2 regions of the Microbacterium sp. NPDC028030 genome follow, and region 2 is predicted to be linked to the other one. Evidence: predicted binding sites of a transcription regulator. Region 2 holds the regulator's gene; the other holds the start of a gene.

Region 1 (16,002 bases), on a different contig from region 2:
CTGGGCACTCATGCGCAGCCCGTGGGGACGCGTGCTCAAGGGCATCCGTGAAGACGAAGACGCAGTGCGCTCGCTCGGCAAGAACGTCTTCGCCTACAAGATGCAGGCGCTCGTGGTCGGCGGTGTGATCGGAGCCCTCGGAGGCATCGTGTTCGTCCTGCCCTCGGCCGTGATCCCCGGGAGCTACTCCACCTCGCTGACGTTCTTCCTGTGGACGATCCTGTTGCTCGGCGGTGCGGCGACCGTGCTGGGCCCGACACTGGGCGCCGTGTTGTTCTGGGTGGTGTTCGCCTTCCTCGGAGCGCTGCTCCCCGCGATGGCGAACGCCGGCTACCTGCCGATGTCGGGGGCACAGGCCGACGTCGTGCGGTACATCGTGATCGGCGTCGTCCTGATGCTGATCGTCGTTTTCCGCCCGCAGGGCATCCTCGGAAACAAGAGGGAGATGACCTTTGTCAAGTAACGACGACGCGGTGGTCACGCCCGCGAAGAGCACACCTCGCGCCAAGACCGGCGGCCTCGCGGCCGGTCCGGCAGCCCCCGGCGTGAAGAAGGTCGATCCGATCCTCATCGTCGATGCCGTGGAACGCCGCTTCGGCGGTCTGACAGCGGTCGACGTCGATCACCTGGAGATCCCCCGCGGCGCCATCACGGCGCTGATCGGTCCGAACGGCGCCGGCAAGACGACGCTGTTCAACCTCCTCTGCGGCTTCGACAAGCCCAACAGCGGCACCTGGTCGTTCGACGGGACGAACCTGTCGGGCATCCCCTCGTTCAAGGTCGCCAGGATGGGGCAGGTGCGCACATTCCAGCTCACCAAGTCGCTGTCGCTGCTCACGGTGCTGGAGAACATGAAGCTCGGCGCCAAGGACCAGCGCGGCGAGGGATTCTGGGCCGGGCTGTTCCCCTTCCTGTGGCGCAAGCAGGATCAGGAGATCGAGGCGCGTGCGCACGAACTCCTCACCCGCTTCAAGCTCGACGCCAAGGAGCAGGACTTCGCCGCGTCGCTCTCGGGCGGTCAGCGCAAGCTGCTCGAGATGGCGCGCGCGCTCATGAGCGACCCGACGCTCGTCATGTTGGACGAGCCGATGGCTGGCGTCAACCCCGCGCTGACCCAGTCGCTGCTCGAGCACATCCTCGACCTCAAGGACCTGGGGATGACGGTGCTGTTCGTGGAGCACGACATGCACATGGTCCGCCACATCGCCGACTGGGTGGTCGTGATGGCCGAGGGGCGCGTGGTGGCCGAAGGACCGCCCGACCAGGTCATGGAGGATCCGGCTGTCGTGGATGCCTACCTCGGGGCCCACCAGGACGTCGACCTCGGAGCCGTCACCGGCCGTCTCCCGGTGATCTCCGACGAGGACGCCGTTCGGATCCGTGAGCAGATCGAGACCGAGGTCGAAGCCGAGGTCGAGGCCGAAGACGCCGAGGAGGAGAAGGCATGACCGACGCACCCGTCGAGCGGAACGAGATCAAGAACGACGATGTCATCGTCGAACTGACCGACGTGCACGCCGGCTACCTCCCCGGAGTGAACATCCTCAACGGCGCGAACCTCGTCGCCCGCAAGGGTGAGCTGATCGGCATCATCGGTCCGAACGGCGCGGGCAAGTCCACCCTGCTCAAGGCGATCTTCGGCATGGTGGAGATCCGCTCCGGCGACGTCACCGTCAAGGGCGAGAGCATCGTGGGCCTCAAGGCCGACAAGCTCGTCCGCCGCGGCGTGGCCTTCGTGCCACAGACGAACAACGTGTTCCCGTCGCTCACCATCCAGGAGAACCTCGAGATGGGGCTCTACCAGAACCCGAAGATCTTCGCGGAGCGGCTGGAGTTCGTGAGCAGCATCTTCGGCGAACTCGGCAAGCGCCTCAAGCAGCGCGCAGGTTCCCTGTCGGGCGGCGAGCGGCAGATGGTCGCGATGTCGCGGGCCCTCATGATGGACCCCTCGGTGCTGCTGCTCGACGAACCGTCCGCCGGCCTCTCCCCCGTACGCCAGGACGATGCATTCATCCGCGTCTCCGACATCAACAAGGCGGGTGTGACGACGATCATGGTCGAGCAGAACGCGCGGCGCTGCCTGCAGATCTGCGACCGCGGCTACGTCCTCGACCAGGGCAAGGACGCCTACGAGGGCACCGGCCGCGAGCTGCTGAACGACCCCAAGGTCATCGGCCTCTACCTGGGGACGCTCGGGACAGACGCCGCCTGAGGCCTTCGCACGGGAAGGGGGATGCCACGCGGCATCCCCCTTCCCGCGTGTCTGGGGCTTGCGCTCGGGCCGCGGCTTCGACCCGAGGTCCGACGCGGGGCACCTGTCGGGAGTTCGTGCACCCGTCGGGCGCTCGGCCGGCGTTTCGTCCGACATCCGCGCGAACTCCCGACATGTGGACAGGGCAGAGGCCGGCGGGCGGGGCGGTCGGGCACGACGGAGGCCCCGGATGCGAGCATCCGGGGCCTCGTCTACGCGATTACTTGATGCGCGTGGTGACGTTCTCTGCGTCGAACTCGTAGACGCCGATCGCGGCGCCCTTCGGGTCGTTGTTCTCGTCGAACGTGATCTCACCGGAGAGGCCGTCGTAGTCGGCCGTTCCGCCGCCGTTGATGATGTCGGCGCACTCGGCGAACGTGGTGCACTTCTCGCCGTCGCCGTCGCCACCCGACACGGTGCGCATCTGCTCGGCGAGGTCGGCGCCTTCGACCGAACCGGCGGCGAGTGCCGACAGGCCCATCAGGATCACGGCGTCGTACGCCTCGGCCGAGTAGGTGACGGCATCGATCGGGTCGTTGCCGTCGGCGGTCCAGACCTCGTTCAGCTGGTCGAGGAAGTCCTGCGGCAGCTCGGCGCCGGCGCGGGTGCCCTTCGAGCCCTCGAGGCTGACCGGGATGTCGGTGCCCCAGTCCTTCAGGTTGCCGTCGACCAGGTACAGCGCACCGGTGTCGATGCCCGCGTTGCCGAGCAGCGGAGCGATGGTCGCGAACTGGTCGTACGAGACGACCGCGACCGCGTCGGGCTTGGCTGCGGCGATCTCCGCCACCTGAGCGTTGAACTGGCCGTCGCCCTGGTTGTAGGACGACTCGGCGACGACCTCGCCGCCCGTGCCCTCGAACGTGGCCTTGATGGCCTCGAACAGGCCCGTGCCGTAGGGGTCGTTCTGGTAGATGATGCCGAGTGTCTTGTGGCCGTCTTCGGCGATCTGGTTGCCCAGCACCTCGCCCTGGAGGTTGTCGCTCGGCGCCGTGCGGAAGTACAGCGGGTTGATCCCCGTGAAGTCCGGCGACGTGTTCGACGGGGAGACGGTGAGGATGCCTGCACCGGCGTTGCCGTCGAGGATGAGCTTGGTGACGCTCGAGGATGCGGCGCCGACCATGGCGGTGATGCCGGCGTTCTGCAGGTTCGTGATGGAGGTCTCGTACGCCTTGTTGTCGAGGTCGCCCTCGTCGGCGGTGGTGAGGTCGATGGTCACACCGGCGTCTGCCTCGTTGATCTCGTTGACAGCCAGCTGGACACCGGCTTCCATCGGAGCACCGAGGAAGGCGAGCGAACCGGTCGCGGGGAGCAGCGAGCCGAGCTTGAGCGTCAGGTCGACGGCCGGCTTCTCACCACCCTCGCTGGGCTCGGCGTTCGGCGTGCTGCTGCAGCCCGCGATGACGATGGCGGATGCGCTGATCAAGGCGATCCCTGCGAAGACCCTCGCGCTGCGCGAGCCCTTCAGTGCGTTCATGATGCTCCCTTGCGTAACTGAACGTGGATTGTGACCACGGTCGGGTGCTCTAACACTAGGCCGTGAGGCCCACGCGCAGGAGGTGCAAGTATCTCGGTGCGTTAACGATCCGGCACTGGGTTCCCCGGCGCGCGAACCGGGGGCTCACACGGGTTCGGGGCGCGGCATCATGCGGGCTCGGCGACCCGCGAGCAGCAGATCGGCGACGAAGACACCGATCGCGATCCAGACGATGACGAACCCGGCCCAGCGCTCGACGGGCATCGGCTCGTGCAGGATGACCACGCCGATCAGGAACTGCAGTACCGGGGTGATGAACTGGATCATCCCGATCACCGTGAGGTCGATGCGCCGGGCGCCCGCGGCGAACAGCAGCAGCGGGACGGCGGTGGCGATCCCGGCGAATGCCAGGAGCAGGGCGTGCACCCCGCCGTTCGCGCCCATCGTGATACCCGGGGGCGTCTGCGCCACGACGATCAGCTGCACCACCGCGATGGGGATCAGCCAGAACGACTCCAGCGTCAGGCCGCTGACCGCGTCGACCGCCGGGCCGATCTTCTTCTTGATGAGTCCGTAGATCCCGAACGACGCGGTGAGCGAGAGCGCGATCCACGGGAATTCGCCGTAGGCGACCACGATCACGACGACCGCGATCGCGGCGATCGCGATAGCCGCCCATTGCAGCCTGCGGATGCGCTCCTTGAGCACGAACACGCCGAGGAGCACGGTGGTGATCGGGTTGATGAAGTAGCCGAGACTCGTCTCGATCACGTTGCCGCTGAGCGTCCCGATCAGGAACACCTGCCAGTTGAGGTAGATCAGCAGGCCCGCCAGGGCGGTCCAGCCCAACAGCTTCGGCTGCCGCAGGATGACGCCGAATGCCGCCCATCCTCGCGTGACCGTGAGCAGGAGGACGCAGAAGACGAACGACAGCAGGACCCGCCACGCGACGACTTCCCACGGCCCGGTCGGGATGAGGAGCACGAAGTAGAGCGGGAGCACTCCCCACAGGAGGTAGGCGGCTCCGGCGTACGCGACTCCCGCAGTCTGAGTGGCGCGGGTCGTCTCGGGGGTCACCGCACAACCCTATGCCCGCCTGCGTGGTGCCGAGCGCGCCGAAGCACGGCCGCGGCGCAGTTTGGCAGGAAACGGATGCCGTATGACCGAACGCAGAAAGGGGCCCGGATGCCGGAGCATCCGGGCCCCTTTCGAGGACCATGTTCCTGCGCCTCTGAGAGGCACGGAACCGGGTTCAGCTGATCAGCGGACGACGACCGCGAGGACGTCGCGAGCGGACAGGACGAGGAACTCGTCTGCACCGAACTTGACCTCGGTTCCGCCGTACTTGCTGTAGAGCACGCGGTCGCCGACGGCGACGTCGATCGGAACACGGTTGCCGTTGTCGTCGATGCGGCCGGGGCCGACCGCCACGACCTCGCCCTCCTGGGGCTTCTCCTTGGCGGTGTCGGGGATGACCAGGCCACTCGCGGTGGTCTGCTCGGCCTCGACCTGCTTGATGACGATGCGGTCCTCGAGCGGCTTGATGGAAACCGACACGGTCTACCTCTTCTTTCTTGACGCTGACACGAAAGACTTGTTCGCACTCTCAACCCGAGAGTGCTAATGCCAGTGTAGGCGGTCGGCTGGCACTCATGCAATGCGAGTGCCAACACGCTCGTCACCGCTCACCGGCTCGGACGGGAATTAGGCTGAGGGCGTGGAGATGTCCGAGCTGCGCGCCCTGCTGACCCCCGCCGGTCTCGAACTGCTCGATGCGGTGGGACCGATCGAGTCCACGGCCGACGTGGCCCGTGCGGTCTCTCGGCTCCGCGCCGCCGGCCACTCCCCCGAGCTCGTCTCGGCGGTGGTCGGGCAAGCTCGGCTGCGAGCCAGGGCGACGGCCAAATTCGGACCGTTCGCTGCGCGCATGCTGTTCACCCGTGCCGGACTCGAGCAGGCGACCCGGCTCGGCGTCGCCGCGCGGCATGCCCAGCGGATCCGCGGTGCGGGCCTCACGGCCGTCTCCGACCTCGGCTGCGGGATCGGCGGGGATGCCCTCGCCTTCACCGGTGCTGGTCTGGATGTGCTCGCGGTCGACGCCGACGAGGTCACGGCCGCCATCGCCGCCTACAACCTCGCACCGTTCGGCGAGAGCGCGGTCGTGCGGCACAGCACAGCGGAGGACGCCTTCGAGGCGACGCCCGTCACCGGCTCCGGCGCGGTCTGGCTGGATCCGGCACGGCGGACCGCGGGACACGGCGAGACCCGACGAGTGTCCGCCGACGATTACTCCCCCTCCCTGGACTGGGCGTTCGACGTCGCCTCACGTGTGCCCACCGGCATCAAGCTCGGTCCGGCCCACGACCGCGAGGCACTGCCCTTCGACGCCGAAGCACAGTGGGTGAGCGCCGACGGCAGCGTCGTCGAGCTCGTCGTGTGGAGTGGCGCCCTCGCACGAGAAGGCGTCCGTCGGGCGGCTCTCGTGATCCGTGACGACCGATCGCACGAACTCACCGCCCCCGCGGACGCCCCCGACGAACCCGTGCGCGAGCTCGGTGCGTTCCTGCACGAGCCCGATGGTGCCGTGATCCGCGCACGCCTCATCGGCGAGGTGGCCAGGAGCCTCGATGCCGGGATGCTCGACGAGCACATCGCGTACCTGACCTCGGACGCGGCACTGACGAGTCCGTTCGTGCAGTCGTTCCGGGTGCGCGAGACCCTGCCGGCGAACCCGAAGGCGATCAGCGCCGCACTCACGGCGCACGGCATCGGGCGTCTCGAGATCAAGAAGCGCGGCGTCGACGTCGACCCTGCCGCGTTCCGCAAGAAGCTCACGCTGCGCGGCGACCAGGAGGCGACGCTGATCCTCGCTCGCGTCGGCGATCAGCGCCGCGCCATCCTCGCCGACCGGATCCCCGCCGCCTGAGCCCTCCTCTGCTCCCTCCCCTGCTCCCTCCTGCTCCGTCGAGCGCACGGCTTGTCGTCGAGAGCACGGGATGTCGACGCCACGAGGCCGTGCGTTCGGCAGCAAACCGTGCACTCGGCGGGGCGAGGGTGGGGAGGGGGCGAGGGTGGGGTGGGGGTCAACCGCGCGGGTCGTGGCCGGGGGGCTCGACCTCGATGGGGTCGCCAAGCGGCGACTGGATGATGAGCGAATCGCCGGGGGTGGCCTCGACCGCGGAGGAGGCATCTGCGGTGACGGTGAGGTAGGGGGTCTGCTGCGTGGTGAAACGCAGGTCCAGCACCGACGCGGCGACGACGCCCCCGGTGGGATCGACATCGACCACATGCACGCCGAGGCCCGATGACAGCGCCCGCTCGAACGGCTCGCAGGCCGTAGCACCGCCGGCGTCGACGATCAGGCACCGCTCCGTCGCACCCTGCTCGGTCACGCGGTCGCCGAGCCAGACGGGGGCGCCGCGGAAGTACCCCATGATCGAGAGGCCCAGCTCGTATCCCTCCTCGACGAGAGCCGCCGCGCGATCACGTTCCGTCCCCTCGAACAGATCGAGCACCCCCGACTGCACACCCCACCGTTGCATCCCGACCATCGGCTCGCCCGCATCGGTGAGGAACATCGTCGCCTGCACGAAGTCCGAACCCCCGGGGTCCTCGCCGTCATCCGCGGGCAGCGGCAACGAAGCCATCAGCCCGCGCTCGCGCTCCTCCGGTGGACGGCAGTCCGCCTGCGACTGGTCACCCACATCGAGGATCAGGCAGACCGACTCGCCGTCGCCCCTGGTCGCGTACCAGGCCAGTGCGTCGGCGGTCTGGGCGATGGCGCGGACGGAGCCGGCATCGTACTCCTCGGCGACGAGCTCGACACGGCGTTGTTGCTGTGCGTCGGTCAGCGGGACGCTCGCCAGCCGCGGAGAGAACAGCGCCCATCCGGCGCCCACGCCGATCGCGAGCACCACCGCAGCCGCCGCGACCACGACCATCGCGGACCGCCGCCGCACACCGCCGGAAGTGTCGGTGGGAACGGCCTGGTGGGCCTCGCCTTCCGCCGTCACGGCGGGTGCGTCGGTCCCGAGCGAGTCCGTCCCGAGCGAATCCGTCCCGAGGAAGTCGGTGGCCCCTGGCGAGCCGGCGATCCCGAGCGAGTCCGTCGCGGACGGGTCCGCCGGGGGTCGGACACCACCCGAGGACTCCGCGCCTGCCGGCGGCTCGGCCGCCCTGTGCACGAGATTGCGGTGCGCCTCCTCGAGGTCGCGGAGGCGATCAGCCTCGTCCGGGGTGAGGGCGCCGCCGCGCCCATAAGCCTTCTGCTGCAGCGCCCTGAGCTCTTGGGCGTCAGTTCCCACCGGCACCGGAGACGCCTCCCTCGCGGGTGATGACGAGGTAGCCGGGTCCCCGGTTCGATGCCAGTTCGAGGTGAGTCTGACCGCCGGTCTCGGTGTCGACGACGCTGAGCACCAGACTCGACGACTGCTCCTGCATCGTCTGCGGATCCGCGCACGTCATCGGGGACTCCGCGGTCGAGCCGTCGTAGATCAGGCACGGGTTCTGGGACTCGGTCTGCACGGCGGTCCAGACCGGCACGTCGCGGTCGTATCCGACCACCCAGAGAGAGCTGGCGTCGAAGCCGTCGTCGGCGAGACGCTTCGCGGTGTCCGCCTCGCGGTCGTTCGCGTAGGTGATGCCGCTCTGCCCCGGGTCGTAGTCGTACGAGCTCACGGCGACCGCCGGCTCACCCGACGCCGTGAAGAGCATCTGCACCCCGACCTGTCGCTGGAGGTCGTCCGACGCCTGCACCGTGATGGACCCGTACACCCCGGTCTCGGCGACCGTCTCGGTGCGCTCGCAGTTGGGCACGGTCACGTCGCCCGTGCCCAGGATGACGCAGGTGCGCTCTCGCGCGTCCTTCGTCGCGGCCCAGATGACCGCGCCCTCTTCGACCGCGAGGGCACGGACCGACCCCGCGTCGTACACGCCGCCAGCGACCAGCTCGTCCTGCCAGGCCTGCTGCTCGGCGGTCAGTTCGACGGAAGCGGGATCGGGAGCCCGAAACGCGAGCCAGCCAACGCCCACGCCGATCGCGAGCATGGCCGCGGTCGCGAGGGCGACCGGCCGCCAGTGACCCCGGAGCAGGGAGAGCACCGAGCGCCAGGCCGTCCTCCCCCGCGAGGCCTCCTCCGCGTCGAGGTTCGCACCATCGGCGATGTCGAGCGGGTCCCGCTCACGGGCCGTCCGCTGCTCCTGCGCGACGCCCTGCTCCTGCGCGGGATCGATCTCGAGGGTCGGGTCGACATGATCCGCGCGAGAGGCAGTGCCGTCCGCATCCGAGGGGGCAGCGAGCGCGGCGGAGGGCGGCTCCGGAAGGTGGGCGACGCGCTCGACCCGACGCTCCTCGAGCTCCCGCAACCTCGCGGCATCGTCCGGAGTGAGCGCAGCATCGCGGCCGTACGCACGTTCCTGCAGGGAGCGCAGCTCCGCGGACTCCTCCGACCCCAGCATCCGTCAGCCCAGTCTCTCGAACTGCATGCCGGCCCAGACCAGCCACCCCAGGCTGTAGACCGTCGCGCAGAGGCCGAGGACGAGGGCCCAGCGCGCGATCGCCCTGCTCTCGACGGGACGACGCAGCGACATGATCGCAGCGATGACCGCGACGACGGCCACGGGGATCCCCCAACCGACGAAGAACGACGCACCGAGAGCGACGATCGCGGCCAGCAGGGCCCAGGGGGCCAGTCGCGTGTCATCCGCGGGGATCGCCCCGGTGGAGGGCTCCCACTCGGACTCGTCAGGGGCATCGATGTCGGGTCCCGTCACCACGACCGGCTCGATGCCGACCGGTCCGGTTGGGAGCTTCGTGTACCCGTCCCGTCGCGCACCCGGCAGCCGTGCTGGTCTGGCGGGATGCTGGACGACCTCGTCGCTGGCACTCTCGATGCGCGCAGCCGGAGCCGCGGAAAGCCGCGCGTCGGGCGCGTCGGAGCCGTCACTCATGTGAGCACCGCCTCCGCGATCTGGATCTCGGTGACCGGGAGCGTCGAGTCCGCCCCGAACGCGAGAGTCGACGGGCGGCGCCCGGACGAGATCAGCTCAGCGGCCAGCGCCGCGATCATCGCGCCGTTGTCGGTGCACAGCGAGAGTGGCGGGATGCGCACGGTGACGCCGGCCTCCTCCGCGCGTCGAAGAGCCACCTCGCGCAGGCGCCGATTCGCGATCACGCCTCCGCCGAGCAGCAGTCGCGGGACACCGAGGTCGGTGCAGGCGGCGAGCGCCTTCGTCACGAGCACGTCGACGACCGCCTCCCGGAAGCTCGCGGCCACGTCGGCCACCGGCACGTCGACGCCGTCGGCCTCGCAGCGCTCGACCCAGCGCGCCACGGCGGTCTTCAACCCCGAGAAGGAGAAGTCGTACCGATGCTTCGCCATGTCGGATGCGCGGGAGAGTCCGCGAGGGAACCGGATCGCGTCAGGGTCGCCGTCGAGCGCAGCGCGGTCGATCTCAGGGCCGCCGGGGTAGGGCAGCGAGAGCAGTCGGGCGACCTTGTCGAACGCCTCGCCCGCGGCATCGTCCATCGTCTCGCCGAGCAGTTCGACGTCGGTGGTGAGGTCGCGGACGTGCAGCAGCGAGGTGTGACCGCCCGAGACGAGCAGGGCGATGGTCGGGTACTCCAGCGGTGCGGAGTCGGGCGTGAGGATGTCGGCCGCGATGTGTCCGACCAGGTGATTGACCGCGTACAGCGGCTTGTCGAGGGAGACCGCCAGGCCCTTCGCGGCCCCGACTCCGACCATCAGCGCACCGGCGAGACCGGGACCGCTCGTGACGGCGACCGCGTCGAGTTCGGCGAGGCTCACACCCGCTTCGGCGAGCGCGGCATCGATCGCCGGCTGCAACGCCTCGAGGTGCGCCCGTGCAGCGACCTCCGGCACGACTCCGCCGTACCTGGCGTGCTCGTCCATGCTCGAGGCGATGGTGTTCGAGAGCAGGGTGCGACCCCGGACGATGCCGATGCCGGTCTCGTCGCAGCTCGTCTCGATGCCGAGGACCAGCGGCTCGCTCATGCCTTCGCCTCCTCGGCCGTATGTCCGGACGCCGGGTGGCGACGCAGTTCCAGACGCATCACGATCGCATCCACGTCGTCCGGCTGATAGTAGCGGGGTCGACGTCCGATCTCCTCGAAACCCTCGGCTCGGTACAGGCCCTCGGCGACGGGGTTGTCGGCCCTGACCTCGAGGAACACCTCGCGCGCCCCGCGCTCGGCCGCGACGGCGAGGAGGCGATGCAGGAGCGCGCGACCGCGCCCCTGACCGCGGTGCTCCGCGAGCAGGGCGATGGTCTGGATGTCGGCGTCCGCGCTGCCCTGCAGGGCCCGCACCCCGCCGTAGCCGATGATGGCGCCGTCGTGCTCATCGACCAGGTACCGGCCGTGCGGGCTGGCGAGCTCGGCCGCCATGGTCTCGCTGCTCCAGGCGTCGGTGGGGAAAGAGCGGTCTTCGATGGCCATGATCGCAGCGAGGTCGGCGGGTGTCGCGTCGCGGAGCGTCATGACCCGACCTTCTTCGGAGCGCCGGGAAGCGTGACGTCGGGGTGTCGCAGGTACAGGGGTTCGTCGTCCGCGAGCGCGCGTCCGGCCGCCAGTGCTCGTGCTCCCACCCTGGCCAGGTCGGATGCGGAGAGCGTGGCGACGTCGATGCGACGGATGCCGTCGAGGTGCGCATCCGCATCGACCGCCTTGACCAGGACCGTATCGGCGATCACCTGCGGGATGCCGTCGGCGTCGACGCCGTCGAACACGGTGATCGCGACCTCGCGTCGCCGCGCGTCGGTGACGATCGCGAACGGCTGCGTCTCGGTCTCGAGCGCTGTGCGCGCGGCCGCGAGATGACTGGGGACCGGAATCACGGGGATGCCGCGTCCGAGGGCGAAGGCGCGCGCCGCGGCGATGCCGATCCGCAGACCGGTGAACGGTCCCGGCCCCATGCCGGCGACGACGTGCGTCACCTCGCCGGCGCCCGCCTCGTCGAGCACGTTCACGAGCAGGTCGCCGATGACCTCGGCATGCCCGAGGGGGTCGGCGGCGCTCACATCGGCTCGTCGCGCCCCGTCCGCATCGATGAGGGCGACAGCCGTGCCCAGAGAGGTGTCGACGGCAAGGATCACATGTCCAGGGTAGCCGTGGTTCCGCTGGGAGAGCGGCCGCGCCTGCGGGGGACGCGCCTCAGCCCAGCGGGGCGCGCAGCGGGTGGTCCTGATCTTCGAGGATCACCTGCGAGGCGGCTCCGGTCGTGCGATTGACGATCACGGGCGCCAGGAGGTTCACGCTCACACCCTCGGCAGAAGGGTGCGCGACCACCAGGACCAGCGCATCGTCGGCCGAGCCGAGTCCGAGCCCTTCCGCCTGCTCGTCGGTGAGGATCGGCGCGTAGTCGGTCAACACCGATCGGGGGTCGACGAGGTACAGACGAAGCTCCGCATCCTGCACGGCCCGCATCGCGAACAGGCCGTCGGCGCCCTCGACCGGTGCGAGCACGAACTCGACGTGAGGGGCGAGCCCCGGCGGCGGCGAGACGAAGGTGAGCGCCGCGGTCATCGGAGGAAGTCCATGAGCGAGGGCTGGAGCACGCGGGCGTTGACGGCGAGGGCGGAGCGGTACACGAGCTCCTGGGCCTGCAGGCGCACGAGCACTTCGATCGAGTCGACGTCCTCGACCGCGGCACGGCGGGACTCGAGGGACACGGAATTCTGCACAGCCGCCTCCTTGGCGCGTTCGATCTGAGCCTGTCGGGTGCCGACCGAGCCCTGGACTCCGAGCATCGCCGTGCGGCGGGAGTCGATCTCCGCGAGTCGCGGTCCGACATTCGTCCCCGAGCGCAGGTCGGCGACGATCTTGTCGACGAGCGCGAACACCGAATCCTCCCCCGTGCCGAAGACCGTGGCCCCGTCCGTGTCGACGCGCACGGCCGCACCGTCGGACACCCGCCGGGTGACCTCCGCTCCCGGCACCCCGCTGTGAGCGTAGTCCGCGGTGAAAGCGGCGGTGTCGGAGGTGCCGGCGAACACGGAACGTCCGAGGAGACGGGTGTTCGCCTGTGCGAGGAGTTCCTTGCGCAGGCCCTCGAGCTCGACGGCCAGGGCTTCTTTGGCCACGGCGTCGAGTGCCCCGTCGTTCGCGCCCTGCGCCGTGAGGTCGCGGACCCGCCCGAGCAGGGACGTGCTCGCGGTGATCGCACCGTCGGCCGCGGTGACCCAGGCGAGCCCGTCGTCGATGTTGCGCGCGTACTGCTCGGTTCGTCGCTGCTCGGCGTGCAGTGCGAGAGCGGCCGCGGCAGCCGCGGGATCGTCCGACGGGGCGGCGAAGGCCCGCTGCGAGGTCGCCTGCTCGTGCAGGCGCGCCAACTCGAAGAGGTTGGACTGCAGTTGGCGCATCGCCGTCTGCGTCATGGCTGACGATGTCACTCGAGAGATCACGGTGCTCCTTCGCTCAACGTCCGACGAGACCCGTGCGGTTGATGAGGACGTCGAGCGCCTCATCGACCGCGGTCATCACGCGGGCTGCGGCCTGATAGGCGGTCTGATAGGTGAGCAGGCTGATGGTCTCCTCGTCGCCGTCGACGGCGGCGACGGACTGTTGCGCGCCGACCGCCGCGACGGCTGCCGAATCGGAGACCTTCGCGCGCTGCACGTCGGCGGCGGTGGCCACGCCGAATCGGGTGACGTGGTCCGACCAGAGCGCGTCGGGAGCGGTCGCGCTCCGGCCGATCTGCGAGATCAGATCGGCGTTGGACGCGTCCCATGCCCCCGCGCCCGGAGCAGCGAGGGCGAGTTCCGACGGCGCCGTGATCGCGACGCGGAGTCCGAGAGCAGCCGACCCGGTCGTCGCCAGGGTGAAGAAGTCCCCGCCCTGCTGACCGGACGAGGTGACTCCGGCGCGATGCTGGGTGTTCAGCGCGGCCGCCAGTGCGGTCGCGACCGCGTCATAGGTCGATGCGAGTTGCGCGAGCATCCCTCCCTCTTCCGCAGGGGCGAGGATCGCCAACGATGCACCGAGCTCACCTCCGTCAATCGACACCGGGAGATCGGGCGCCGACGCCCACGACACCGACAGACGCTGGCCGCCGTCGATCGACGTCGGCCCGGAGAGGACGAGGTGACGGGCGTCGGACCCCGCGACGAGCGCATTGCCGCCGATGCGCAGGGTCATCGTGCCGTCGCCCTCGACCGTGGCCGATGCTCCGGACATCCGCGAGACGGTCTGCGCGAGGACGCTGCGCTGGTCGAGGAGTTCATTCGCCGATCGGGCGGATGCGAGAGCGTCGCGGATCTGTCCGTTGAGCACGGCGATCTGGTCGGCGGCGGCGTTCACCTGCGTCACGCTGCGGTCCGCCGCCTCCCGGGCGTCGCTCCACTTCGACGCCACAGAGCGGTATCCGCCGGCGATGTGGGAGGCGAGCTCCTTCGCCGACTCGAGGATGCTGGAGGCTGCGGCTCCGGAGTCGGGGGTGTTCGCGAGGTCCTGCCACCCCGACCAGAACTTCGACAGCCGGGCCGCGAGTCCGTTCTCGGTGGGTTCGGCGAGCGAGGCTTCGATGGTGGTCGCGGCGACCGCCCGTGTCGACCAGTACCCCGAGGCCGCGAGCGCGTCGCGCACCCTGGCATCGAGCAGGGCGTCCCCGAGCCGGGCGACGCCGTCGACCGAGACGCCGTTGCCCGGCACGGCGCCCGTGCTGAACCGTCCTGTGTGCGCGACGGCCGCGATCGCCGAGGTCTGCACGCGCTGACGCGTGTACCCCTCGGTCTTCTGGTTCGCGATGTTCTGTCCGACGACATCCATCCCGCGCCGCGCCGCCGCCAGCCCGCTGGCCGCCGTGTTCAATCCGCTGAAGGTCGACATGATCCCCTTCCGGTCACATCTCGGTGTCGATGATGCGCGCCGCGTCGTCGCGCGCGCGATCACCGGTCGTGGTGTATTCGCCGGTATCGTGCCCCAGCGCGGCGATCGTCTCCTGTGTCGCGCGGAGCACTCCGCTGAGTTGCTCCGCATTGGCGTCCCGCATCTGCTCGACCTCTGCGGTCAGCTTGGTCAAGGCTCGCAGGTGATCGGCGAACACCTCACGCCACGCCCCTTCCGGCGCGTGCTCGATCAGTTCGCGGATGGTCGCACCCTCGGGGGCGCCCCACTCCTCCGCGACGCTCTCGGCCTCGACGGTGCGGGCGAGTCCCGCGCCGCGCAGCCGGTCGAGCACCTGATCGACCTCGCGGGCGGCAAACTGGATCCATTGGGATCGCCCCGCGGCGAGGAGCAGCTGCTGTTCGTCGAGCTTGAAGAGCAGCATCTCGAGCAGTTCGCGTTCGCGCCACAGCTGTATCGATAGTTCGTTGGCTCCCATGATCCCCTTTTCCCCAGTGATCGCCCCGCCTGTCAACGCGGCCAAAGGTCACTATCGGCTGCCGCGCCCCTAAGGTTACTATGTGGAACGGCGATGGGTAGTTCTCCCCATGTACAAATCATGTCCAGTGTGATATGTGCATCTATTCATCTCCTCAGAGCTTCCGGAGTGCATCCAGAGAGGTGGATCATCCCCCATGTCGTCGCGCGCTGAGCGCAATCTGCTCATCGAGAGCAACCTCCCCCTGGTCGGATACCTCGCCGCCGAGACCCACTCCCGTGCCACCCACATCCCCCGTGACGAGTTGGCAGCCGTCGGCGCGCTCGCGCTCGTGACTGCCGCAGAGGCCTTCGATCCCGAACTGGGCGTCCCGTTCGGCGCATACGCGCGTCGACGCATCCTCGGCGCCTTCGCCGACGAGATGCGCTCCATGGACTGGGCCTCCCGCGGGATCCGCAAGCGCATCAAGGAGACCGTCGAGGTCCGCGAGACGCTCACCGCAGGTCTCGGCCGAACCGCGACGCCCGCCGAGGTGGCCACCGCCATGGGTGTCGCGAAGGACGTGGTCGTGGAGGCGCTCGGCGATGCCGCACGCACGGTGACGACGCTCGATGACCCGTCGGCCCGCGACGTGGCCGCCGAGATCCCGCTCCCCGAGGAATCGGCGCTGGTCGGCGAGCGGCGCGAGGTGCTCGAGCAGGCGGTCTCCGCGCTGCCCGAACGCATGCGGCGGATCGTGCAGGCCGTCTACTTCGAGGAACGGTCCGTCAAGGAGATCGCCGAGGAGCTGGGCGTCACGCACTCCGCCGTGTCGCAGCAGCGGTCGGAGGCGATCCGCCTCCTGCGCGACGCCGTCGACAGGTTCTACGCCGAAGGCGCATCCCCCACCACGACCACGCGCGTGTCAGCCGGGGCGCGCGACGCGTACTTCAGCAGGA
Region 2 (16,002 bases):
CGATGGCGACGACCGTGCAGCCCGGAGCGTGGCGACGAGACGGTGTGGTTCACCACCGACCGAGTGCCACAGCGAGCACGGCGATGGCGGCAGGTCCTGCCGTCGAGGTCCGCAGCACCGTGTCTCCGAGACGCACACGCTCCGCACCCGCGGCCGCCAGTCGGTCGAGCTCTTCCTCCGAGATTCCCCCCTCGGGCCCGACGACCAGCACCAGGTCGCGGCCGTCCGGAGCGATCTCCGACAGACGCGCGGACGCCGTGGGATCGAGCAGCAGCACACGTTGCGAGCTCGCGCGCTCCGCGAGCTCGCGCGTCGAGACGGGCGCTATGACGTCGGGGACCCAGGCACGGTGGGCTTGTTTCGCCGCCTCACGCACGATGGTCGCCCAGCGCTCTCGACCCTTCGCGGCCTTCGGTCCCTCCCACCGCGACACGCTCCGGCTCGCCTGCCACGGCACGATCTCGTCGACGCCCAGCTCGCATGCGGCCTGGACGGCCAGTTCGTCCCTGTCGCCCTTCGCGAGTGCCTGCACCAGGATGACCCGCGGCCCGGGCGCCGGATGCTCCGTGCGCTCCGTGATGCGGACATCGACGCGAGCGGGCGCGACCTCCTCGGCGACGCCCGACAGCCAGACGCCTGCACCGTCGCCGACCGTGACGGCCTCCCCGACACGCAGCCGCCGCACCACGGCCGCGTGCTTCGCTTCGGCACCGGTCAGCGCCACGACGTCGCCGACACGGGCATCCGTCGACGACTCGACCAGGAAGTGCAGGGACATGATCAGTGGCTGCGGAAGCGGTCGCGGAGCTTCGAGAAGAGTCCCTGCTGGAACTGCGCGAGCTGCGGATCCGGCGCCTTGGTCTTCTTCGCGAAGTCCTCGATGAGCGCCCGCTGCGCGGAGTCGAGTCTCGTGGGCGTCAGCACCTGCACACCCACGCGCAGGTCACCGCGCTGCGTGCCGCGCAGCGGCGTGATCCCTCGGCCCTTGATCGTGAGCACGTCGCCCGACTGCACACCCGCGCGGATCTCCAGCTCGACTTCGCCGTCCAGGCCCTGAATGGTCGTCTCGGTCCCGAGGATGGCATCCGTCATCGCTACCTCGAGCGTCGCGAGCAGGTCATCGCCCTCACGGCTGAAAGCCGGATGCGCGTTCACCGTCACCTCGACGTAGAGATCGCCGTTCGGACCGCCCGCCTTGCCGACCTCTCCGGAGCCCGGCAGCTGGAGCCGGAGACCGGTCTCGACGCCGGCGGGGATGTCGAGCGAAACCGTCCGGCGCGAGCGCACACGTCCCTGGCCGCCGCACGTTCCGCAGGGGTACGGGATCGTGGTGCCGTACCCCTCGCAGGTGCCGCACGGCTGCGAGGTGACGACGTTGCCCAGCAGACTGCGCACCTGGCGCTGCACGTGACCGGAGCCGCCGCAGATGTCGCACGTGACCGGGGAGGTCCCCTCCTGGCAGCACGATCCCTGGCAGGTCTCGCACAGCACCGCGGTATCGACCTCGATGTCGCGATGCGCACCGAACACCACATCGCCGAGCTCGAGCGTCACCCGGACGAGCGCGTCCTGGCCGCGCTCCCGCCGCGACCGCGGGCGCGCTCCGCGCCCTCCGCCCTGCGCTGCCCCGAAGAAGGTCTCGAAGATGTCGCCGAAGCCCCCGAAGCCGCCGAAGTTCCCCGCGGCACCGTCACCGCCACCCATGTCGTAGCGGCGGCGGGAGTCGTCGTCGCTGAGGACGTCGTACGCGTGCGTCACGAGCTTGAACCGCTCGGCCGCATCCTCTCCCGGGTTCACGTCCGGGTGCAGCTGTCGCGCCAGACGCCGGTACGCCTTCTTGATCTCGTCGGTGGAAGCGTCTCGGGACACCCCGAGAACCTCATAGTGGTCCGCCACAATCGCCCTTCTGCGTGTGTCTTCTGGTGGCGACCGCGTCAGCGGCCGGCCTCGTCTTCGTCGAGCATCCGCGACAGGTAACGGGCGACCGCCCGTGCCGCCGCGAGATTGCTCGGATAGTCCATGCGCGTCGGACCCATCACGCCGACGCGCGCCGTTCCGCTGGGGGCCGCATAGTTGCTGGCCACGATCGATGCCTCGCCGAGCCCGAACGGCGCGTTCTCGGTTCCGATGCTGGCCGCGAGTCCGTGCTCATCGGTCACCATCTCGCTCATCAGCCGCAGCAGTGTCACCTGCTCCTCGATCGCTTCGAGGAGCGGGTGGATGCTGCCGCGGAAGTCCTGCTCGCGACGCGCCAACGTCGCAGCTCCCGCCATCACCAGGCGCTCCTGCCGGAACCCGCCGAGTTCGTCGAGCACGACGCCGGCGATCGCGTGCAGCACCGGATCCTTCGGCGGCTCGTCCGCCGCGAGCAGGGTCTGGAGCCGGTCGGAGGCCTCTCCGATCGCCTGACCCGTGATCAGTGCGGAGACGCGAGCGCGCAGTACCGCCATCGCCGTCTCGTCGATCGCTTCAGGCAGAGGCGCGATCCGCTGCGACACTCCCCCGGCATCGGTGACCAGCACGATCAGGAGTCGGTTCGGCGCCAGCGCGACCAGCTCGATGTGCGTGACATGGGCGCGAGCGAATGACGGATACTGGGCGAGCGCGACCTGCCCGGTCAGCTGCGTGAGCACCCGTACCGTGCGCACCATCAGATCGTCGAGGTCGGCCGGCTCTCCCAGGAAGGACTCGATCGCCGATCGCTGAGCCGACGAGAGCGGTCGCAACTGGGCCAGGTGGTTCACGAAGACGCGGTAGCCCTTGTCGGTGGGCACACGACCCGATGAGGTGTGCGGTGCCGTGATGAGCTCTTCGTCTTCGAGCAGTGCCATGTCGTTGCGGATCGTCGCCGCCGACACGCCGAACGAATGCCGATCGACGATGGAGCGGCTGCCGACGGGTTCGTGGGTCTCGACGTAGTCCTGCACGATCGCGCGGAGAACCTGGAGTCCTCGCTCTGTGACCATCGCCTTCCCTTCCGCTGGCACTCGGACGTTCAGAGTGCCAATCCTACCCCGTGAAGCTCCGGATTCTCCGTACCGCGGGGGCACGACCCTAGGATGACGCTCATGACCTCCTCACCCCGGGCGACCCTGTCGAGCGGCGTGGTCCGCGGCACCGAGACGGAGGGAGTCGCCCGTTACCTCGGTATCCCCTACGCGGCTGCCCCTTTCGGTGAGAACCGGTTCCGAGCCCCGCAGCCGGCGCCCGCCTGGCAAGGAGTGCGGGACGCGACGCGTTTCGGCCCGACGCCGCCCCAGCTCCCCTACACCGGAGCGATCGGCGAACTCCTGGGATCCGTGCGCATCGGCGGTGACGACATCCTCACGGCGAACGTGTGGGCTCCGACCGAGGCGGCAGGAGCGCCGGTGCTGCTGTGGATCCACGGCGGTGCGCTCGAACGCGGCACAGCAGCCCTGCCGCTCTACGACGGAACCGTCTTCGCGAACGCGGGCATCGTGTTCGTGTCGATCAACTACCGCCTGGGTTCCGAGGGGTTCTCGGTGCTGGACGGCGCGCCCCGGAACCTCGGCCTGCGCGATGCGGCCGCGGCGCTGGAGTGGGTCCACCGCGAGATCGCGGCCTTCGGCGGAGACCCCGAGCGCCTCACCGCGATGGGCGAGTCGGCCGGCGGAGCCATCGTCGCCGGGCTTCTCGCACGTGACGACTCCCGTGCGTTGATCGCCCGCGCCGTCATCGAATCCGGGCCGCTCACTGCCCAGTCCCCGAAGAAGGCGGGGAGAGTGACGGCGCAGCTGGCGAAGCGACTCGGCGTCACCGCGGATCGAGATTCGTTCGCCGTGCTCTCGCCCGAGCAGCTGCTGGATGCGCGCACCGCCCAGTCCGCCGGCTCGTCACCGCTCGGCGGGGCCCCAGGGTTCCAGTTCGCGATCGACCCCGACAGCCTGCCGCGCTCCCCGCACGAGGTTCTGGCGGAGGTCGACACCCCGCTGCTCATCGGCAGCAACACGGACGAGTACCGGCTGTGGTTCCCACCCGAGGCTCTGGCGGGCATCAGCGAGCTCAAGCTGCAGGCAGCCCGGCTGCTCTCCCGGATCCCCCGTCGCGCCGTATCCGAGTACCGTGCGGCCTTCCCCGGTGCCGGCACGGGTGAGGTGTTCGGCCAGCTCGTCACCGACATGATGCTGCGTGCGCCTCTGAGCCGCGTCGCGGCTGCCCGTCCCGCGACGACGCACGTCTACGAGTTCGCGTGGCCGAGTCCGGTGCGAGACCTTCGCGCGGCCCACGCCCTCGAGCTCGGGTTCGTGTTCGACCGCCTCGGCGATGAGGAAGCCAGGCGCTTGGCCGGACCCGATGCCCCGCGTGACCTCGCGACCGAGATGAACGCCGCCTGGGTCGGCTTCGTGACCGACGGCGACCCCGGCTGGCCGCCGTACGGTCCAGGTCGGCAGACGCGCCTGTTCGACGCCGTCAGCTCGACGGTCACGCAGCGTCGCACCGCCGGGATGGACCTGCTCCCCGGGTGATGCCGGTTCGTCAGTCGGTGAGCTCGCGCACCACGGCATCTGCGAGGAGGCGACCGCGCAGCGTCAGCTGGACGCGCCCCTGAACGGCAGCCACCGGATCGACCAATCCGTCGGCGATCAGACCGGCGACCCGGCTCCGGTTCGCCCTCGGCACCTCGTCGACCGCGATCCCCTCGCGGATGCGGCTCAGCAGCAGGATGCGCTCCAATGTGCGCGACTCGGCATCGGGGCGCTCGGTTCCGGCCGCCGGCGACTCGGAGGCAGCGAGACGTTGCGCGTACGCCGCCGGGTGCTTCACGTTCCACCATCGCAGCCCCGCCAGGTGGCTGTGGGCCCCAGGACCGAAGCCCCACCAGTCGCTGCCGCGCCAGTAGGCGAGGTTGTGCCGGGAACGCCGTTCGGGCGTGCGGGCCCAGTTGCTGACCTCGTACCAGTCGAAGCCGCCGTCCGCGAGGCGCGCATCGGCGAGCTCGTACATGTCCGCCTGGAGGTCGTCGTCGGGCGTCGGCACTTCGCCGCGGCGGATCTGGCGTGCGAGTTTCGTGCCGTCCTCGATGATGAGCGCGTAGGCGGAGATGTGGTCGGGCTCGAGCGCGAGCGCCGCATCGAGCGAGGCCTCCCAGTCGGCGAGGGACTCCCCCGGCGCGCCGTAGATCAGGTCGACGCTCACGGCGAGGCCCGCGTCCTTCGCGGCGGCGACGGCCGTGCGGACGTTCTCGGGCCGGTGCGTGCGGTCCAGCGCCGCGAGCACGTGCGGCACCGCCGACTGCATGCCGACCGACATCCGCGTGACCCCGGCGTCCGCCAGGGTGCGCGCCACGGCAGGGGTCACCGTGTCGGGATTCGCCTCGACGGTCACCTCGGCGCCCTCAGCCAGTCCGAACGCCGAGGACGCGGCATCGAGCATGCGGGCCAGGTCTCCCGCGGGGAGGAGCGTGGGCGTGCCTCCGCCGAAGAAGACCGTGTCCATCGGGCGCAACGCCCCGGCATCGTCGAGCACGCGTCGAGCGAGGTGGATCTCGGCGATCAGGGTCGACGCGTAGTCCTCCTGCTTCGCCCCGCGCAGCTCGGTCGACGTATAGGTGTTGAAGTCGCAGTATCCGCAGCGCACTGTGCAGAAGGGAATGTGAAGGTACGCCGAGAACGGCGCACCCGTGTCGATCGGAAGATCGGCGGGCAGTCGCCCGTCCGTCGGTGCGGGGTCTCCGAGAGGAAGGGGTCCCGCCATCACAGCGGGGTCGCGTAGAGCGGGGAGATCGCGCGGAGATAGCGCGCGAAGAGCTCGCGGCGGCGGCGCTTCACGAGTGCAGGCACCATGCGGTACAGCAGCGCGTTCGGGGCGTCGAAGGCGCGGACGGTGAACCAGACCTCGTCGTTGTCCTCGCGCCAGTCGACGTCGAAGGACTCCTCGCCTCGGACCACGGAACCGCCGACGGTGCCGAGCACGAAGCCGATGCGCCGCGTCTCCTCGGTGACCGAGATCACACGGAGTTCGGCATCGGCGCGCATGCCGGCGATCCGGCCTCGCAGGTGCAGGGTCATCCCCGCACCGACGAACGGCATGCCCTCCGCGTCGTAGCGGGGCTCCACGTCGCGCTTACTCGGCGCGATGGGGTTGCCCTCCGCATCGAAGCTCACTCCCGCGTAGGCCGGCCCCGGCGCCGGGCGCACGTCTTCGACCGAGAGTCCGGCGGCACGCTGGGCCGTCCAGGACAGGAGCGCCTCGCCCGCCGTCTGGAACCTCTCACTCCCGCTGCCGATGCGCCAGGATTCCTCCGCCGGGATACTCCGCTCCGGCGGGTACTGCATCAGATCGGGCGCATGGGTCGCACCCACGGCCGCATAGTCCACCGTGTCGTCTCGGAAAGTCCCGCGCCGCATGAGTTCCAGCCTACTTCGCGTTGCCTGAGCGAACACCCCCACGCGCCGCACAGCGACACATCATCCGGTCCGATCCGCGGTGCTACTTCTTCTCCTTGCCTTCGACGTCACCCGACAGCGCGGCGATGAACGCCTCCTGGGGGACCTCGACGCGGCCGACCATCTTCATGCGCTTCTTGCCCTCCTTCTGCTTCTCGAGGAGCTTGCGCTTGCGGGTGATGTCACCGCCGTAGCACTTGGCGAGCACATCCTTGCGGATGGCGCGGATCGTCTCGCGAGCGATGATGCGCGCGCCGATGGCCGCTTGGATCGGGACCTCGAACTGTTGACGAGGGATGAGCTTGCGCAGCCGCTCGGCCATCATCGTGCCGTAGGCGTAGGCCTTGTCCCGGTGCACGATGGAGCTGAACGCGTCGACCTTCTCGCCCTGGAGGAGGATGTCGACCTTCACGAGGTCGGCTTCCTGCTGCCCGGAGGGCTCGTAGTCGAGCGAGGCGTATCCCTGCGTCTTCGATTTCAGCTGGTCGAAGAAGTCGAACACGATCTCGCCGAGCGGCATGTTGTACCGCAGCTCGACGCGCTCCTCGGAGAAGTACTCCATGCCCAGCAGCGTGCCGCGCCTGGACTGGCACAGTTCCATGACGGTGCCCACGTAGTCCTTCGGCAGCAGGATCGCGGCCTTGACCATCGGCTCTGACACCGAACCGATGCGCCCGTCCGGGTACTCGCTCGGGTTCGTCACGGTCACCGTCTCACCGGTGTCGCTGGTGAGCACCTCGTAGATCACGCTCGGCGCGGTCGTGATGAGGTCGAGGCCGAACTCCCTCGACAGACGCTCGGTGATGATCTCCAGGTGCAGCAGGCCGAGGAAGCCGCAGCGGAATCCGAAGCCGAGAGCCACAGACGTCTCCGGCTCGTACTGCAGCGAGGCGTCGGAGAGCTTGAGCTTGTCGAGGGCCTCGCGCAGTTCCGCGTAGTCGCTGCCGTCGATCGGGTAGATGCCGGAGAAGACCATGGGCTTGGGGTCGGTGTAGCCGGCGAGGGCCTCGGACGCGGGCTTGCGTGCGTTCGTGATGGTGTCGCCGACCTTCGACAGCCGCACGTCCTTCACGCCCGTGATGAGGTAGCCGACCTCTCCGACGCCGAGTCCCTTGGTCGGGATCGGCTCGGGGCTGGACACCCCGACCTCGAGAGCGTCGTGGTTCGCGCCGGTCGACATCATCTGGATGCGCTCGCGGGGCGAGAGGCTCCCGTCCACCATGCGCACGTATGTCACGACGCCGCGGTACGCGTCGTAGACGGAGTCGAAGATCATCGCCCGCGCCGGGGCGTCCGCATCGCCGACTGGAGCGGGGATCTCCTGCACCAGACGGTCGAGGAGGTCCTCGACACCGACGCCGGTCTTGCCGGACACGCGCAGCACATCCTCCGGCTTGCCGCCGATGAGCGACGCCAGCTCCTTCGCGTACTTCTCGGGGTCTGCGGCGGGAAGGTCGATCTTGTTGAGCACCGGGATGATGTGGAGATCGTTCTCCAGCGCCAGGTAGAGGTTCGCCAGCGTCTGGGCCTCGATGCCCTGCGCCGCGTCCACGAGCAGGATCGCGCCCTCGCACGCCGCGAGCGAGCGCGAGACCTCGTAGGTGAAGTCGACGTGCCCCGGAGTGTCGATCATGTTGAGCGCGAAGGTCTCGCCGCCGAGCTCCCACGGCATGCGCACGGCCTGGCTCTTGATGGTGATGCCGCGCTCGCGCTCGATGTCCATGCGGTCGAGGTACTGCGCGCGCATGTCACGGTCGGAGACCACGCCCGTGATCTGCAGCATCCGGTCGGCGAGGGTCGACTTGCCGTGATCGATGTGGGCGATGATGCAGAAGTTGCGGATCTGCGCAGCCGGCGTCGAGGCAGGCTGAAGGGGTGTGAGAGCGCGTGGGGACATGTCCACTCGATTGTACGGTCAGGGGGCGCTAATCCCCGATTCCGGCATTCCGGTGATAGTCTCCCGAAGTTGCCCGGGAAAAATCCGTGACACCGGATCCCGTAAGCGATAAGACTCCGTCACAGACCCCGTGACGGCCGTCGCGTCGCGGGAGACGGTGGTGAAAGTAGCTGTTCCACCCGACTCAGCGTTGCGTCGGCAGATCCCGAGCGCGTCTGTAGAAGAGAAAGACTGCCCCTTGATCAAGTACCTCTTGCGCCGAGCACTCGGCTGGCTGCTGATGATCGTGGTCGCGACGAACCTCACGTACTTCTTGGCGTGGGGATTCCTCGATCCGCGCAGCAACTACGTGGGTCGACGCCCGCCGCTCACCGAAGAGCAGATCGTCAACGTCCTCGAGCCCCGCAACCTGAGTGACACCGTCCCGCTGATCGAGCGGTGGTGGAACTGGCTCACGGCGATCCTGCTGCGCTGGGACTGGGGAGTCAGTCCGACCGGCGGCTCTGTCAACGAGCAGGTCGCGTACCGGATGTGGGTCAGCGCGGAGCTGGTTCTCGGAGCGACGATCCTCACCACGATCCTCGGCATCGCGCTCGGCGTGTACACCGCGTCACGCCAGTACAAGCTCGCGGACCGGATCGGCCAGGCCACGAGCATCATCACGATGAACATCCCGATCGTCGTCGCGGCTTTCGGAATCGTCCTGATGGCGATCGCGCTGAACGACGCGACGGGCGTGCGCATCTTCTACGTGACCGGAAACGCGAGCCGCGGCGTCGAGGGCTTCTTCCCCGTACTCATAGACGTCTTGCAACATCTGACGCTGCCGACGATAGCCCTGGTGCTCATCGGCTACGCGGGAATCCACTTCCTGCAGCGCTCGCTCCTGCTGGACAACATCAGCGCCGACTACGTGCGGACGGCCCGTGCGAAGGGGCTGACCAAGCAGCAGGCGATCCGCAAGCACGCACTGCGGACCTCGCTGATCCCGGTCGCGACGCAGGTCGCGTTCACGATCCCCGCCGTGTTCACCGGCGCCGTCCTCACCGAGACGATCTTCGCGTGGAACGGCATGGGCAAGTACTTCATCGACGCCATCACGAAGAACGACATCCATGGCACCGTGGCCATCGCGGCCTTCGGGGCAGTGCTCACGGCGATCGGCGCCATCCTGGCCGACATCGCCGTCGTGGTACTCGATCCTCGAGTGAGAGTGAGCTGACATGACCTCCGAAATGATCGACCCCACCGTCGAGGCCGCCGAGGTCGCTCCCGGCCCCGAGACGACGCGCGTCGCCACCCGTCGCCTGTCGAAGTGGACGCTGTACTCGCGCCGCTACGCCCGCAACAAGGGCGCGGTCGCCGGTCTCATCATCTTCGTGGTGCTCGTGCTGTTCGCGATCTTCGGTCCGCTCATCGCGCGCTACGACCACATCGAGCTCGATTTCCTCCACCTGAGCAGCCCGCCGAGCGCCGAGCACTGGTTCGGCACCAACAACGCCGGCAACGACCTGTTCGCTCAGGTCGCGGTCGGACTGCAGCGGTCCCTGATGATCGCCGTCACCGTCTCGGTGGGCGTGACGATCGTGTCGGCACTGGTCGGAACGGCCGCAGCGTACTTCGGCGGCTGGACCGAGCGGGTCACGCTGCTGGTCATCCACTTCATGATGGTCATCCCGAGCTTCCTCATCCTGGCGATGATCTCGAACAAGTCCGGTGGCGACTGGCGTGTGATCGCCTTCATCATGATCTTCGTGATCGGCTGGTACTTCCCGGCCCGCGTCATCTGGACGATGGCGCTGTCGCTCCGGGAGCGCGAGTACGTGAGCGCCGCTCGGTACATGGGAGTCCGCGGCATGCGGATCGTCGTGCGGCACCTGCTGCCCAACATCGGGTCCCTGCTCGTCATCAACTTCACCCTCGGCGTCGTCAACGCCGTCGTGGCCGAGACCGGACTCTCGTTCCTCGGCTTCGGCGTGAAGATCCCCGACGTGTCGCTCGGCGCGTTGATCGGCGCCGGATCGAGCTCGCTCATCACCTCGCCGTGGCTCTTCTACTTCCCCGCCGCGGCCCTGACCCTGCTGACCGTCTCCATGGCGTTGATCGCCGACGGTCTGCGCGACGCCCTCGATCCCACCTCTGCGGCTGGAGGCCGAGCATGAGCAACGTACTCTCCGTCCGCAATCTGACCGTCAGCTTCGCGTCAGAGGCCGGCCGCGTCGACGCCGTGCGAGGTGTGTCCTTCGACCTGGAGGCGGGCAAGACCCTCGGCATCGTCGGCGAGTCCGGTTCCGGCAAGTCCGTCACCTCGCTCGCGATCATGGGCCTGCTCGACGAGAACGCCAAGGTCACCGGATCGATCATGTACGACGGCCAGGAGCTGCTCGGCATGACCGACAAGCAGCTCTCGGTGATCCGCGGCAACGGCATGTCGATGGTGTTCCAGGATCCGCTGACGTCGCTGACGCCGGTGTTCACGATCGGCGACCAGCTCATCGAAGCCCTGACCGTGCACCGCAGCCTCTCGAAGAAGGATGCCTGGAACCGCTCGATCGAATTGCTGACGCTCGTCGGGATCACCGAGCCCGAACGCCGCATGAAGTCGTTCCCGCATGAGTTCTCGGGAGGAATGCGTCAGCGCGTCGTCATCGCGATCGCCATGGCGAACAACCCCAAGCTGATCATCTGCGACGAACCGACCACGGCCCTGGACGTCACGATCCAGGCCCAGATCCTCGACCTCATCGAGAAGGCGCAGCAGGAGACCGGTGCCGCCGTGATCATGATCACCCACGACATGGGCGTCGTCGCCCGCACCGCGGACGACGTCATGGTCATGTACGCCGGGAAGCCCGTCGAGCAGGCGCCGGTGCACGAACTGTTCCACAAGACCCGGATGCCGTACTCGATCGGCCTTCTCGGAGCCATCCCGCGCGTCGACAAGGCGGAGAAGGAGCCGCTCACCCCGATCAAGGGAAACCCTCCCCTGCTCATCAACCTCCCCGACGCCTGCCCTTTCGCGGACCGCTGCCCCATCGTCATGGACGCCTGCCGCACACGAGAGCCGGAGCTGCTGCCCGTGGCGACCGGGTCCGGCGATGCGCACCGTGCTGCCTGCATCCGGTCGCACGAGATCGAGGACGGCGGACGGCTCGGCGGCCTCCCCGTGTACCCGGTGCGCGAGATCCCGGAGAGCGACCTGGCGAAGGTCCCTCGCGAAGAGCGTCCGATCACGCTCGAGGTCAAGAACCTCACCAAGACGTTCCCGCTGCTCAAGGGCGCCTTCCTCAAGCGCAAGGTCGGCGAGGTGCACGCGATCAAGGGCGTCAGCTTCGACGTGCGCGAGGGCGAGACGATGGCCATCGTCGGCGAGTCCGGCAGTGGCAAGACGACCACGCTCCTGCAGATCATGGACATGGTCAAGCAGACCGACGGCGACATCGTGATCGCCGGCACGAGCGTCAACGACATCCACAGCCACAAGGTCGAGCGGAAGCTGCGACGCGACATCCAGATCGTGTTCCAGGACCCGATGGGAGCCCTCGACCCGCGCATGACCGTGGCGGACATCATCTCCGAGCCGCTCTTCGCGATCGGCACACCGAAGGAGGAGGCTCATCGACGCGTCGACGAGCTGATGGACCTCGTGGGGCTGAATCCGGCGCACAGCGACCGCTTCCCGCAGGCGTTCTCCGGAGGGCAGCGACAGCGCATCGGCATCGCGCGTGCCCTCTCGACCAACCCCAAGATCGTCGTGCTCGACGAGCCGGTGTCTGCCCTGGACGTGTCCATTCAGGCGGGTGTGATCAACCTGTTGGACGAGCTCAAGGCCAAGTTGGGGCTGTCGTACCTGTTCGTCGCGCACGACCTCTCGGTCGTCCGCCACATCGCGGACCGCGTGGCCGTGATGTACCTCGGCGACTTCGTCGAGCACGGCGACGTGGACGATGTGTTCGAGAACCCGCAGCACCCGTACACGCAGGCTCTGCTCTCGGCGATCCCGGTGCCGGACCCCGACATCGAGCGCACCCGTCGCCGGGTCGTGTTCGACGCGGAGACCATGAGCACCCGCCCCGTGAGCGTGTGAGGGCAGACCTGAAACCGGATGCCACCTGATGTGGGTCACCGTCCGATAACGGTTAGGCGGTATTCACTTTCGACCGCTGTGATACGTCCAGGGCCGAACTATTCTTCCCCTTATGAAACGCCGAAAGGCGAAAGGAGCACCATGAAGAACAAGAAGTTGTTGGGGGCGATCGCGATCAGCGGCGCCCTCGCACTCGCCCTCGCGGGTTGCGCGAGCGGTTCCGGGAACAACGGAGGCGGGGACGACGGCGGCGAGAAGGTCGAGACCAAGGCGGCCGACTACAACCCGCAGCCCCGCGAGAACCTGAAGGAGGGCGGCGAGGTCAACTTCGAGATCAACGAGGTTCCGGAGCAGCTGAACGCCTTCAACAGCGACGCGAGCGCCGACACCGCACGCCTGTGGTACTACTACATGCCGCAGCTGCTCCTGGTCACCCCCGAGGGTGAGGTGCAGAAGAACGACGCCTACCTCGACGAGTACGAGATCGGCGAGGCCGACGGCAACACGACCGTCACCTTCACGTTCACCGACGAGGCGCACTTCAACGACGGCACGGACATGGACTGGACCGCCATCGACGCCACCTGGAAGGCGAACCGCTCCTACGACGAGGGCTTCAACCCGAACGCGACCGACGGCTACAAGCAGATCACCTCGGTCGAGCAGGGCGACAGCGCCAAGACGGCCGTCGTCACCTTCGACGGCGTCTACGCCTGGCCGTCCATGGCGTTCCTGACCGGCGGAGTGCTGAACCCGAAGCACGCCGACGTCGAGACGTTCAACAACGCGTACATCGGCAACCTCAACGCCGAGTGGGGCGCGGGACCGTACACGGTCGACGAGTTCGACGCGAACGCGGGCTTCGTGTCCTTCAAGCCGAACCCCGAGTGGTGGGGCAACGCTCCTCTGCTCGACAAGGTCACCTTCACGGCTCTCGAGGACGACGCCGCGATCAACGCCTTCAAGAACGGTGAGATCGACCAGGTCGAGGCCGGCAGCGAAGAGCGTCTGAAGCAGGTCGAGGACGTCGACGGCGCTGTCGTCCGTCGCGCTCAGCAGACCGCCAAGACGGTTCTCATGGTCGACGGCGACAAGCCGCAGTTCGAGGACGTGAACGTGCGCAAGGCGTTCTTCATGGGCGTCAACATCGATCAGCAGAAGCAGATCGCGTGGAACGGCCTCGGTTACGAGGAAGAGGCGGCAGGCTCGCTGAACATGTACTCGTTCCAGGACGGCTGGAAGGACGCGTTCGGTGAGGCCGGACTGAAGTACGACGTCGAAGGCGCCAAGAAGCTGCTCGACGACGCCGGCTGGGTGGAAGGCGATGACGGCATCCGCGAGAAGGACGGCGTCAAGTTCTCGGTCGTCTACCCGATCTTCAGCAACAGCCCCGTGCAGGAGGCGCTCGCGAAGTCGCTGCAGGCTCAGCAGAAGGAGCTCGGCATCGACCTCCAGATCGAGGTCCGTGCATCCGCCGACTTCTCGGACGACTTCACGTCCAAGAACTGGGACATCTTCGGTCTCCGCTTCACCGACTCCGACCCGTTCGGACCGGCGTGGATGTGCCAGATCTACTGCTCCGACAGCGGCCTGAACCTGTCTGCGACCGGCACGGCCGACATCGACAAGCAGATCGCCGACGAGGTCGAGTCGCAGAAGGATTCGGACAGCTGGACCAAGGCCGCCATGGACCTCGAGCCGAAGATCATCGAGGAGACCTGGGGCGTCATCCCGCTCTACAACGGTCCGTCGATCTACGTGGTCCAGGAGGGCCTGGCGAACCTCACGCCGGAGCCCTACGTGGGCCTGGACCTCTTCGGGGTCACTCCCGTCGAGGACCTCGGCTGGGAGAAGTAACACCCTCTGACACGAATCGTGTCGAAGCGGGGCCGGTGGTGATCCACCGGCCCCGCTTTCCTTATGCTGAACGCGTGAGCGCCCAGATCGTCCTCGTCCACGGCATCCGCACGTCCGCCACCATGTGGCGTGCGCAGCGCGCTTACCTCGATGCGCTCGGATACGCCGTCACGGCGGTCGATCTGCCCGGTCACGGCACCCGGATGGGCGAGGACTTCACCCTCCACGAGGCGCTCCACACGATCGATGGGGCGGTGCGCGCTGCCGCGGCGAAGGGGCCCGTCCTGCTCGTCGGGCATTCCATGGGCGGCCTGCTCTGCCTCGCGTACACGGGAGGTGCGCAGCGCCCGCCGGTCGCTGGACTGGTCGCGGCGGCGTGCACCTCGTTCCCCCACGGCGCCGGGCTCCGGGCCTACCGCCTGTTCGCCAGGGCCGTCGACTCCCTTCCGGACCGCGGGATGTGGCTCACCGCGCGGATGCTCGAGGCCACCATCCCCCTCGAGACGCGATCGGACTTCGCTGCGGGCGGCTACGCGCTCGACACGCAGGACGCCGCGCTCCGCAGCCTTGCCGCGCTCGACATCGCCGCAGCCCTCCCCCGGATCACGGGCCCCCTCTGGTTCGTGAACGGTCAGTACGATCAGCTGCGGCTCAACGAGTACCTGTTCCGCCGGCTCGCCCCGCAGGCAGAGCTGATCATCGTGCCGCGCACGACCCATCTGGTCACGGCCATGCGGCCGAGGATCTTCAACGCCGTGCTGCAGCTCGCGATCGCGACGGTCGAGCAGACAGCCAAGGATTCATGAGCGCGCCGGCTGCCGTGCGCACGCGGTGAGCACTCCTCCGACGACCGAGAGGACAGCGGCGGCGACGAAGACCAGCCAGAACCCGCCGACCAACGCGACAAGTCCCGCTCCGAGCACCGGGCCGATCAGCTGCCCGAGAGCCGCCGTGACGTTGACGATCCCGAGGTCGCGTGCGTGGTCCTGCTCGTCGGGCAGCAGATCAGCGGCGAAGGCCAGTCCGACCGTCGAGAACGCGCCGTAGCCGAGGCCCATCAGCGCCGCGGCGACCAGCGTCATCTCGAACGTCGGGACGAGCGCGATGGCCACGCCGGACGCCGCCTGCACGACGGTGGCCGCGACGGCGAGTGTGCGCCGGTTCCCTGTGCGATCCGAGACGATCCCGGTCACCACCGACGCGATCACCACGAACACGGTGTAGACGACGATGAGCAGGAGCAGGTTGTCCTGCGCGGTGGCACTCGGCTGGCCGAGGCCGTGCAGCAGGAAGAACAGGAACAGGGCCGTCCCCAGCGCGTTGCCGATGTTCGTCACCAGGCGGCCGGAGAGCATCCAGGCGAAGTCTCGATCACGCAACGAGGCGAGCGGACGACGTCCGAGCGGCTTCGGGCGCAGCGCCTCCGTGGTCGGCGGGTCAGGCAGAAGCAGCGCCGCCGCGGATCCGACCACGGCGATGACGGCCGCGAGCAGCAGGTAGCCGTCGCGTATGCCGAGTCCGAGCAGGACGACGAGACCGACACCGAGCACGATCCCCACCGCTTGGCTCGAACCGACTGCCGCGGAAGCGGCGCCCCGTTGCGTCGAAGGGAGCTGATCGGCGATGAGTGCAGTGAACGCCGCGGACGAGACGGCGACGCCCACCGACACCCCCACCCATCCTGCGCCCACGGCCCAGGGCCCCTCGGCGAAACCCGTGAGGATGAGACAGACGGCCGTGAGGCCGACGCCCCC

What was found. The regulator HrcA, encoded in region 2, represses chaperone genes, less so after heat shock. The targets are predictions, from matches to a motif close to TTNGCACTCGNNNNNNNCGAGTGCNAA.
Region 1: groES (co-chaperone GroES) is a predicted target of HrcA. The motif match lies at 5,369-5,395, and genes of this name have one in related genera.

What each region holds. Positions count from the first base shown of each region.
Region 1 is NZ_JBEZXF010000003.1:266,151-282,152, forward strand. It holds gene AB0E56_RS15685 (branched-chain amino acid ABC transporter permease) at 1-463, shown strand, start outside; gene AB0E56_RS15690 (ABC transporter ATP-binding protein) at 546-1,448, shown strand; gene AB0E56_RS15695 (ABC transporter ATP-binding protein) at 1,445-2,212, shown strand; gene AB0E56_RS15700 (ABC transporter substrate-binding protein) at 2,472-3,725, opposite strand; gene rarD (EamA family transporter RarD) at 3,870-4,802, opposite strand; gene groES (co-chaperone GroES) at 4,986-5,282, opposite strand; gene AB0E56_RS15715 (SAM-dependent methyltransferase) at 5,443-6,651, shown strand; gene AB0E56_RS15720 (hypothetical protein) at 6,809-8,035, opposite strand; gene AB0E56_RS15725 (hypothetical protein) at 8,019-9,182, opposite strand; gene AB0E56_RS15730 (hypothetical protein) at 9,186-9,674, opposite strand; gene tsaD (tRNA (adenosine(37)-N6)-threonylcarbamoyltransferase complex transferase subunit TsaD) at 9,671-10,738, opposite strand; gene rimI (ribosomal protein S18-alanine N-acetyltransferase) at 10,735-11,223, opposite strand; gene tsaB (tRNA (adenosine(37)-N6)-threonylcarbamoyltransferase complex dimerization subunit type 1 TsaB) at 11,220-11,837, opposite strand; gene AB0E56_RS15750 (flagellar assembly protein FliW) at 11,896-12,267, opposite strand; gene AB0E56_RS15755 (flagellar hook-associated protein 3) at 12,264-13,145, opposite strand; gene flgK (flagellar hook-associated protein FlgK) at 13,159-14,568, opposite strand; gene AB0E56_RS15765 (flagellar protein FlgN) at 14,582-15,064, opposite strand; gene AB0E56_RS15770 (sigma-70 family RNA polymerase sigma factor) at 15,261-16,002, shown strand, end outside.
Region 2 is NZ_JBEZXF010000002.1:217,045-233,046, reverse strand. It holds gene AB0E56_RS09925 (16S rRNA (uracil(1498)-N(3))-methyltransferase) at 50-778, opposite strand; gene dnaJ (molecular chaperone DnaJ) at 781-1,896, opposite strand; gene hrcA (heat-inducible transcriptional repressor HrcA) at 1,935-2,966, opposite strand; gene AB0E56_RS09910 (carboxylesterase family protein) at 3,069-4,487, shown strand; gene hemW (radical SAM family heme chaperone HemW) at 4,498-5,715, opposite strand; gene AB0E56_RS09900 (DUF1990 family protein) at 5,715-6,368, opposite strand; gene lepA (translation elongation factor 4) at 6,451-8,304, opposite strand; gene AB0E56_RS09890 (ABC transporter permease) at 8,543-9,526, shown strand; gene AB0E56_RS09885 (ABC transporter permease) at 9,528-10,466, shown strand; gene AB0E56_RS09880 (ABC transporter ATP-binding protein) at 10,463-12,391, shown strand; gene AB0E56_RS09875 (ABC transporter family substrate-binding protein) at 12,533-14,248, shown strand; gene AB0E56_RS09870 (alpha/beta hydrolase) at 14,323-15,054, shown strand; gene AB0E56_RS09865 (MFS transporter) at 15,049-16,002, opposite strand, start outside.